DNA from 3 places in the Roseateles aquae genome. Region 3 is predicted to be linked to each of the others. Evidence: predicted binding sites of a transcription regulator. Region 3 holds the regulator's gene; each other region holds the start of a gene.
What was found. The regulator FNR, encoded in region 3, switches genes on or off when oxygen is low (the NO sensors DNR and NnrR bind a similar motif). The targets are predictions, from matches to a motif close to TTGATNNNNATCAA.

Region 1: the regulator FNR is predicted to act here: its motif matches at 1,420-1,433, upstream of RQP53_RS20630 (TraR/DksA family transcriptional regulator).
Region 2: the regulator FNR is predicted to act here: its motif matches at 1,413-1,426, upstream of cobA (uroporphyrinogen-III C-methyltransferase).

The regions. Positions count from the first base shown of each region.
Region 1 covers NZ_JAVXZY010000010.1:142,566-145,836, forward strand. Annotated here, with positions in the region: gene RQP53_RS20620 (AraC family transcriptional regulator) at 1-460, opposite strand, end outside; gene RQP53_RS20625 (hypothetical protein) at 525-905, opposite strand; gene RQP53_RS20630 (TraR/DksA family transcriptional regulator) at 972-1,373, opposite strand; gene RQP53_RS20635 (hypothetical protein) at 1,710-3,271, shown strand, end outside.
Region 2 covers NZ_JAVXZY010000001.1:456,402-459,672, reverse strand. Annotated here, with positions in the region: gene RQP53_RS02025 (Crp/Fnr family transcriptional regulator) at 1-537, shown strand, start outside; gene cobA (uroporphyrinogen-III C-methyltransferase) at 522-1,355, opposite strand; gene RQP53_RS02015 (c-type cytochrome) at 1,483-1,842, shown strand; gene RQP53_RS02010 (cytochrome D1 domain-containing protein) at 1,839-3,032, shown strand; gene ahbB (siroheme decarboxylase subunit beta) at 3,032-3,271, shown strand, end outside.
Region 3 covers NZ_JAVXZY010000002.1:584,794-588,064, reverse strand. Annotated here, with positions in the region: gene ccoG (cytochrome c oxidase accessory protein CcoG) at 1-839, shown strand, start outside; gene RQP53_RS07815 (hypothetical protein) at 849-1,109, shown strand; gene RQP53_RS07810 (hypothetical protein) at 1,109-1,411, shown strand; gene fnr (fumarate/nitrate reduction transcriptional regulator Fnr) at 1,492-2,226, opposite strand; gene hemN (oxygen-independent coproporphyrinogen III oxidase) at 2,415-3,271, shown strand, end outside.

The sequences.
Region 1 (3,271 bases), on a different contig from region 3:
CGGGCATGGCATCAAACTCCGCAAAGGAGTGGCCATTGTTCGCGGCGCTCGCGTGCCGCGCCTGATCGCCGTTGCGATTCACCTGATCAGGATTGCTGTTCTGACGGCCGCCCTGGCGCCGCCACTGGCTGGGGCTGCAGCCCAGATGCCGGCGAAAGGCGCGACTGAAGGCCTCGCCCGAGCCGAAGCCCACGGCCAGTGCCGCCTCCAGCACCGCGAGCCGGGGCTGGGCGGCGAGGCGCACAGCGGCCAGCTCGATGCGGCGGCGCTGTACATAGTCGCCCAGCGTCTCGCCGGTCCAGGCGGCAAACAGCCGGTGAAAGTGAAACGGCGACAAGCAGGCCAGCCCGGCCAGCGGTACCAGGTTCAGCGGCTCGGCCAGGTGCTCGTCAATATGGCGCAGCACCGCATGCAGGCGATGCTGGTGGCTGCTGTGGCGGCGTGGCTGAACGGCGGGCATGGTGCCCGCATTCTGGCTGAGCAGCGCGGTGGTGTTGGAAGTCGGCCGCGCTGCACTGCAGGGCTCAGGTCGGTGTCGGCACGCCGGCCATGCGGTCGTGCTTCAGGAAGTACTGGCGGGCCAGCGCAATCAGCTGCTTCTCGGTCGGATGGTCGACAGTTTCATAACCGACCACCTGCTTGACCTGATGCGGGCGATGCTTTTCCAGGTAGTGGCGGAAGTCCGCCTGGGCGGTGCTGGAGCCGGTGATCAGCACCTCGGTGATGCCATCCAGCGCCGCGCAGACCTCGGCGAAGAACTCATGCTCGCTGCGCACCGCGCTGCCGTGCTGCTTGGTGTGATGGCTGTGCGCCTTGATCTTCTCGGCAACCACATGGTCGGCATCGAACTGCAGCACCTGGGCTTTTTGATGATCAAGCTGGACGACGGCGTGGAACAGACTCATGGAATTCCTCCGGTTTGAGTGATGTGGGTGAGAGGGTGATGCGAACGGCAGCGCAGGGCCAGCGGTTCACAAGGTGGCGTGGCTGGCCAGGCCCTGGCGCTGCTCGGTGGCTGACTGGCAGGCCAGGCAGCGCAGCACCTGCGGGCTGGCCGCCAAACGGGCATAGGCGATGGCTTCGCCGCAGTCGCAGCACAGGCCATAGCCATCGGCATTCAGCCGCGCCAGCGCCTCATTGACCTCGCCGAGCGCCTGCAGCAGATGGTCGCTGCGGGCCAGATCAAGTTCGCGGTCGGCGTTGTGGGCGCGCTCGCCATCGCCATCTTGCTGCAGCTGCTCATGTGCGTGGGCCACGCGGCCCTCGCCGCCGAGCTGGGCATCCAGCTGCGTCTGCAGCGCGGCTTGCTGCTGCTCCAGTGTGGCTTGCAGCGCAGCACGTTGCGCCGGGCTGATCGGGGGGTGGGTGCTCATGGCGATCTCCTTGGGTCCATGCTCACACTGACGAGTGTCGCTTGCCTTGAGATGTGTCAATCAATGCTGCTGTGGCGCTCCGCAAGATCATGAATGCAGAAACTTGGCTGCGCCTTGAGCTCAGGGGCGGCGCTGCGCACTTGCCGCTTCACGCTCAGCTGGCGGAGCTCGCCTGGGAAACGTGGAGACTGTTTGGCCTGACCGTATGCCTGCCTAACGCCGCCTCTGATCGGCTACCATCTCCGCCGTGCAAAGCGCAATAGCGCGGCATTCACAACAGTGAGCATCGAAACCATCAGCAATGGCATGCGGTGACTCCAAAAGAGGGAGACGGAAATGATCAAACGACATTGGGTACCGGGCATCGCCTTCGTCATCCTGCTTTCAGGATGCGGAGGCGGAAGCGGAGGGGGCGGCACAGGCCAACCCGACCTCGTGCAGCCACCGCCCGAGGCAACATTCCGGTTCGGCGCCGGATACGGCATCGAGCAAAGCCAGCGGCTGGCCAATATCGTTGTCAGCCAGACGGGGCATCTCATCAATTACGGGCAATTCGCTGTTGACCTGGCTCATCGGTTTGCTCGTGCGGGTGGCTCGCTGTCGGTGACAGCACGCTGTGCCTTCACCGGCACCATTGCCTTGCAACTGGATGATCGCGACAGCAACGGCTACGCATCGCCAGGAGACGTCATCTCTGCGACCCTTGACCAGTGCGGCGTGCCGATCCTGGAGCGCAAGGTCAGCGGCAAAGTCAGGCTCGAAGTTCTCTCTGCAGACAAGTCCGTTGACCAGGCTGTGAAGGCGCGGCTGACAGTTGCAGACGAGCTTCAGGTGAGCTGGATGGAGGACATGCCCATCGGGGCATTCGACCTGACAGCTACGCTGAAAGGGTCCCTGACGGCAGAGTGGTCAGAAACGGCTGTGGGCTCGCAACTGCGCGTGCTGTCCAGCGAAACGGACAACTGGAGAACGACCGCCGTGCGCGATGCACGCCCGGTGACTGAGGTGCTCAGCAAGATCGACGTGATCAAGCGCGTTCGCTATGACCTCGCCTCATTTGAGACTACGGCGGTCTTCCTGCTGGACACGGGCGCTCTTGGAGGCGTGATCAAGGTGAGCACGCCACACGCCTTCACGGGCAATCTGAATGCCCCGGCGAAACAGTTCGGCATGCAAGCCGGGCTGGCGGATTACCTCTTGGATATTGAGCCGGCGCCCGACTTCTCTGTTGTCTACGCCCGGGCCAAACTGACGAAGCGCACAACTCAAAGCGTGGTAGACACCAGTTTAGTCGCAGTGGAGGAGTTAGCCCTCGTCAGTGACGTCCGCACTGGCCTTTGGAGCCCCCTATTCGGCACCGACGGCGAGAGTGTCAGGGTTCTGCTGCCATGGCAGAGCGTGCTGATTGAAAGCAATGTGGACCGCGCCTCTGCCCAGAGGGGGGGGGGCGCAGGACAGTTCGAATACACGAAAGCAGACGCACTTTTTCAGCGACCTGTTGCAGCCCGCCCAGATCTCTCGCAGGCAGGGGCCAGCTTCCCTCTGCAGTTCGGCCGCGCTGTGGCCGACAACAGCCCCAGCCTGCAATTCCGCTTTGTCGACACCTCGGGGTCGTTGTCACGGCGTCTGCCGAGTTGGAACGTCGCCGCGACTGCCGAACGGCAGGGGGCGGCCTATGCTATCCGCCCCTTGGAAACGTTGCGCCAGGGCCGCGATTACCAGCTCGAGGCTTCCGTTGATGGCATGACGTGGGGGCAGCCTATCCAAGTCAAAGATGCAAAAGGCAACGCGGTTTGGACCAGCGGCACAGGCTTCTTGGCTCAATTCCATACGCCTTCCCTCATGAAGGTGGACGTCAGCATGAGCCCTGCCTTGATCGTGGATGGCCAAAAACCGAG
Region 2 (3,271 bases), on a different contig from region 3:
TACCAGGTCGTCACCGGCCATGTGAAGCTCTACACCATCGCCAGCCACGGCGCGGAGAAGGTGTTCGAGCTGGTGGGGCCTGGGCAGAGCATTGGCGATACCCTGGTCTTCACCCAGCAGGCCCACGCGCTGAGCGCACAGGCGCTGACCGAGTCGCTGCTGCTGCGCCTGCCGGCTGCTGCGCTGACGGCCCAGGTGCGGCGTGACCCGGCCTTCGCGCTGCGCCTGCTGGCCGGGGCCTCGCAGCGCATCCAGGGCCTGCTGCGCGACGTCGAGTCCTACTGCCTGCACAGCGGCGCGCGCCGCGTGGTTGGCTATCTGCTCGAGCAGGGCGGCGGCAAAGCCGGCAGCGGCGCCGAGCCGATCACCGTCTCGCTGCCGGTCAGCAAGGCGACGATTGCCGCGCGGCTGTCGCTGACGCCGGAATACTTCTCCCGCGTGCTGCGCGAGCTGGAGGACGAGGGGCTGATCGAGATCTGCCGGCGCGACATCCGCATCATGCAGCCGCGCCGGTTGGCCCACTACACCTTGCAGTGAGCGTCTTCACGGGCCTGCGCCAGCGAGGGCCAGAGGCGCTCGTGCAGCGCCGCCACCTGCCCGATCAGCAGCAGCGCCGGTGAGCGCACGGCGGCCTGGCGCACCAGGGCCGGCAGCCGGTCCAGGCGTTCGCGCAGGCAGCGCTGCTCGGGCTGGCTGGCGCTGGCAATCACGGCGGCCGGCGTGTCGGCGGCCAGGCCATGGGCGATCAGCTGCGCGCTGATGATCTCCAGCGCCCCCAGGCCCATATAGATGACCACGGTCTGATGCGGTCGGGCCAGCAGTGGCCAGTCGAGATCGACGCAATGCGCCGCGGCGCCGTCGGCACCAGCCTGATCGTTGGCGCGCAGATGGCCGGTGGCAAAGACCAGCGCGCCGGCGTGGTCGCGGTGGGTCAGCGGTATGCCGGCGCCCGCCGCCGCGGCCTGCGCTGCGCTGATGCCGGGAATGCAGCTGAAGGGGATGCCGGCCGCGGCCAGCGCCTCGGCCTCTTCGCCGCCGCGGCCGAAGATGAAGGGGTCGCCGCCCTTGAGGCGCAGCAGCGATCGGCCCTGGCGAACCAGGCTGATCATCAGCTCGATGATGGCTTCCTGGCTCATATGGTGATGGCCGCTCTGCTTGCCCACATAGATCAGCTCGGCCTCGGCCGGGCACAGCGCCAGCACGGCCGGTGAGACCAGCGCGTCGTACAGCACCAGCCTTGCTTCGGCCAGGGCCCGCGCGGCCTTCAGGGTCAGCAACTCGGGGTCGCCGGGGCCGGCCCCTACCAGCATGACAGAGGGGCTGTTGAAGAAGCGGGGTTCGTCCAGTCGGCTCATGCTCAGGCTCCGAGAAATGCTTGAGCCCATTGTGAAAACAGCGTGCAGGCCGCGTCCTTGAACCAGTTCAAGGACAGCTGATCGGCGTCAAGCAAGCATTGCCACATGGAAAGTGGAGGTGCAGAACATGGGTGGCAAGCGAAGCGCAGCCTGGCTGGGCGTTGTGGCAGTCTGCCTGCTGTTGGCGTCGCGGCCGGCCCTGACCGAGCCGCTGCCAGCGGTGCGCCAGCAGCAGTTGCTGCGCATGCTCAGGCAGGACTGCGGCTCCTGCCATGGCATGACGCTGCGCGGCGGGCTTGGCCCGGCCCTGCATGCCGAAGCGATGCGCGCGCTGCCGCACAGCGCCATTGCCGCGGTGATCTACCACGGTCGCCCTGGCACGCCGATGCCGCCCTGGAAGACGCTGCTCAGCGCCGAGGAGGCCGACTGGCTGGCCGCCTATCTGCAAAGTGATGCGGCCTTGCTGGCCAAGGACAAGACACCATGAGAAACCTGCTTCTGTGCGTTCTGCTGCTGGTGCTGGCCGCCTGCGCTTCAAGGCCGCCGACGGCCACGGCTACGGGCTTGCAGCTGCGCGGCACCGGCGATCTGGGCCTGGTGGTCGAGCGCGCCAGCGGCAGCCTGCAGCTGCTCGACACCAGCCGGCGCAGCGCCATCGGGCGCGTGCACGGGCTCGGCGATTTGTCGCATGCTTCGCTGGTCTATTCGCGTGACGGGGCTCATGCCTATGTGTTCGGCCGCGATGGCGCGCTCAGCAAGGTCCACCTGCCGACGATGACGCTGGTGGCCCGCGTGCAGCAAAGCGGCAATTCGATCGGCGGCGCGATCTCGCAGGATGGGCGCTGGGTCGTTGCACAGAACTACCAGCCCGGCGGCATCAAGGTCTTTGATACGCAAGACCTGACCCTGGTCGCCGACATCCCGGCCGAATATGCGCCGGGCAAGCTGTCGCGCGTCGTCGGCCTGGCCGATCTGCCTGGGCAGCGCTTCATCTTTTCGCTCTTCGACGCCGACGAGATCTGGCTGGCCGATCTGAGCCAGCCGCGCGCGCCGCAGATCCGCAAGTTCAAGGGTGTCGGCCACCAACCCTATGACGCGCTGATCACGCCCGATGGCCGCCACTACATCGCCGGCCTGTTCGGCGAGGACGGACTGGCCAAGATCGACCTGTGGGCCGCCGAGCCGCGGGTCGAACGCATCCTGGCCGGCTATGGCCGCGGCGCGCAGCCGCTGCCGGTGTTCAAGATGCCGCATCTGCGCGGCTGGGCCATCGCCGGGCGCCTGGCTTATCTGCCGGCGATTGGCCGCCATGAGGTGTTGGTGGTCGACACCCAGAGCTGGGCCGAGGTGGCGCGCATCCCGGTGGCCGGCCAGCCGGTGTTCGTGATGGCGCAGCCCGATGGCCGCCAGGTCTGGGTCAATTTCGCCGTGCCCGATTACGACACCGTGCAGGTCATCGACACACAGAGCCAGCGCGTCGTTCATGCCTTCAAGCCGGGCAAGGCGGTGCTGCATCTGGAGTTCACGCCGCGTGGCGAGGCGGTCTGGATCTCGGCGCGTGACAGCGACCTGATCAGCGTCGTCGACACCCGCAGCTTTGCCACGCTCGCCACGCTGACGGCGCAATCGCCCAGCGGCATCTTCTTCACCAGCCGCGCCAACAGGATGGGACTGTGATGCCAAGCGCAATGTCCGTGATCGATGCGCGCCTGCTCAATGATTGGCAGCAGCGCTTCCCCTTGTGTGAGCGGCCCTTCGCTGCCTTGGCCGAAAGCCTGAAAGACAACTTGGCCGGGGCGCCGCCCGAGCTGCTGCATTGCGACGCGACGTTGGTGCTGCAGCGGCTGCAGGCGCTGCACGAGGCGGGCAGCCTGTCGCGGATCGGCGGCATCTGGAACCCGGGTGCCGGCGGTGCG
Region 3 (3,271 bases):
TGTTCTACGGCTTTGCCACTTACGGCAACGCTGGCTATATGCGTGAGCAGGTCTGCAAATACATGTGTCCTTACGCGCGCTTTCAAAGCGCGATGTTTGACAAGGACACGCTGATCATCAGCTACGAAGCCGAGCGTGGCGAACCGCGCGGCTCACGCAGCAAGAAGGCCGATCCCAAGGCGCTGGGCCTGGGCGAGTGCATCGACTGCACCTTGTGCGTGCAGGTCTGCCCGACCGGCATCGACATTCGCAAGGGCCTGCAATACGAGTGCATAGGCTGCGCGGCCTGCATCGACGTTTGCGACGGCGTGATGGACAAGATGGGCTACCCGCGTGGCCTGATCCGCTACGACACACAGAACGGCATGGCCCAGCACCTCGGCCGAGGGCAGTTGCTGCGTCGGATGTTCCGGCCTCGCGTGCTGATCTACACCGGCATCCTGTTCCTGGTGTGTGTGGCCTTGCTGGTCAGCATTGCCACCCGGATGCCCTTCAAGGTTGATGTGGTCCGGGATCGCGCCTCACTGGCTCGGCTGGTCGATGATGGCTACATCGAGAATGTCTACCGGCTGCAGATCATGAACGCAACGGAAACGCCGCAGCGCTACACCGTGCAGGCCACTGGCCTGCCGGGTTTGAAGCTGACGCAGCCCGTCGAAGTCACCGTGGCAGCGGCCGAAGCACGCTGGTTGTCGCTGGCGCTGCGCGTGCCACCCGAGGCTGCTGCCCAGGCGGGCGCCGGCGCGCATGAGATCCATTTCGATATTCAGCGCGAAGCGCAGGCGGGTGATGCCGCCCGCGCGCTGCGCGAGAAATCAACTTTTGTGGTTCCCCGATAGGAGAGGCAGATGCCGACATCAACGCAAAGCGAGCAAGAGTACGGCCAGCGCAAGGCCTCCTGGTGGCGCGAGAAGATGATGTGGCTGGTTGTGGGTGGCCCGTCGGTGGTCGTCGTGGCCAGTTTCATCACGCTCGCGCTGGCGCTGAAATTCCCCGATCCGGTGATTGAAAAGAGCGACCGGCTTTCGGCTGACAGCGTCACCGAGCAGAGTGCGGCCATGCAGCCGGCAGTCAAGGCACGCAATCACGCGGCCACGGGCGGTCAGTGATGCTGGCCCCGACCTCCCAGCGCATTCCCGAACGTCCGGGCCTGGGACGTTGGGCCATGTATGTGCTGTGGCCAGCCTTTCTGATGGCCGGCGTGACCGAGGCGCTGGTGTTTGCCGTCATCGATCCCAGTGATCTGAGCTGGTTCGGTCAGCAGCCGATGGACTTGTCCCGGCAGGCCATCTACACGCTGAGCTTCCTGATTTTCTGGGCCCTGATCAGCCTGGCGGCCAGCCTGACGCTGGCGCTGGCCACCTTGCCCGAGCCGCCGGATGACGCCCATCCGCGAGGCTGGCCACGCTGAGCGCCATCATCTGATCAGCCCTAAAACGAAACCCGCCACAGGCGGGTTTCGTCTTTGTTCAGCCCGCAGGCTGTGGCCGATCAGCAGTGTGCGCTGTTGACCAGCTTTTGCAGGCCGGCCTGATCGATGATGCGGATCTGGCGCTGCTTGACCTCCAACAGCCCTTCGTCCTGGAACTTGGAGAAGGTGCGGCTGACCGTTTCCAGCTTCAGGCCCAGATAGCTGCCGATTTCTTCACGTGTCATGCGCAGCACCAGGGCCGAGGCCGAGAAACCGCGGGCCTGCAGGCGCTGAGTGAGGTTCAGCAAGAAGGCGGCCAGTCGTTCTTCGGCACGCATTGAGCCCAGCAGCAGCATCACGCCATGGTCGCGGACGATCTCACGGCTCATGATCTTGTGGAACTGGTGCTGCAGATCGGTGAACTCGCGCGACAGCTCTTCCAACTGACCGTAGGGAATCACACAGACCTGCGAGTCTTCCAGCGCGACGGCATCGCAGGAGTGGCGGTCATTGCTGATGCCGTCCAGACCCAGCAGTTCGCCCGCCATCTGAAAGCCGGTGACCTGATCGCGACCGTCTTCGGCCGAGATGCAGGTCTTGAAAAAGCCGGTGCGAACGGCGTAAAGCGATTGGAACGAGTCGCCGCTGCGGAACAGCGTATCGCCCCGGTTGACGTTGCGGCGGGTGGCCACCAGCTGATCCAGACGTTCGAGGTCGCCCGAGTTCAGTCCAACGGGCAGACACAACTCGCGCAAATTGCAGCTGGAGCAGGCGACCTTGAAGGGCTCGGATTTGATCGGCGGGATGGCATTCATGTGGCGCATTATGGGCTGGGCAGCGCTCTTTGCACCAATGCCGTTGCCGCTTTGCACATCGTTTGCCAGATGGGAATCGGAATTGAACATGACCATCCTCAAGAATTGGGGGCATTGTTTACCCGGGCTTGCCCAGCAAGCTTGACCTGGGTCAAACCCCGCGCGCGCAGGCTTGGCACCATGGCGACATGGAATCTCAAACCGCTGACAGCCTGCCGGGCATCACCGAGGAAGTCTTGCGTCGCTTCGACGTCTCTGGGCCGCGCTACACCTCTTATCCCACCGCCGATCGCTTTGTCGAGGCTTTCACCGCCGAGCAGTACCGCCAGGCCCTGGTGCAACGCGCCGAGGGCGGCATGGTGGGTGGCGGCACGCCACTGTCGGTCTATGTGCACATTCCATTCTGCGAATCGGTGTGCTACTACTGTGCCTGCAACAAGGTCATCACCAAGCATCACGACAAGGCCGCCGAGTATCTTGATGCTTTGGTCATGGAGATGGACCTGACGGTGGCGCAGCTGCAGCGCACGCAGACGGTGTCGCAGCTGCATCTGGGCGGCGGCTCGCCGACCTTCCTCAGCGATGCCGAGCTGACGCGGCTGATGCAGGACATTCGCGCCCGATTCAAGCTGGCGCCCGGCGCCGAGGTGTCGATCGAGGTGGATCCGCGCACCGTCACCGAGCAGCGCCTGCGTCATCTGCGCGAGCTGGGTTTCAACCGCTTGAGCTTTGGCGTGCAGGACTTCGATCCGGCGGTGCAAAAAGCCGTGCACCGTGTTCAGAGCTTCGAGAGCGTCGCCACCTTGATGGCGCAGTCGCGCGAGCTGGGCTTCGAGTCGACCAATGTCGACCTGATCTACGGCCTGCCGCAGCAAACCCCGGAATCGTTCGCCCGCACCATCGCCCAGGTGGCAGCGTTGAAGCCGGATCGTATTGCGCTCTATGGCTATGCCCATCTGCCGCAGCGCTTCAAGCCGCAGCGCCGCATCGACGCCGCATTGCTGCCGGTCGCGGGCGACAAGGTGCGCATGCTGTCTGGCGCCAT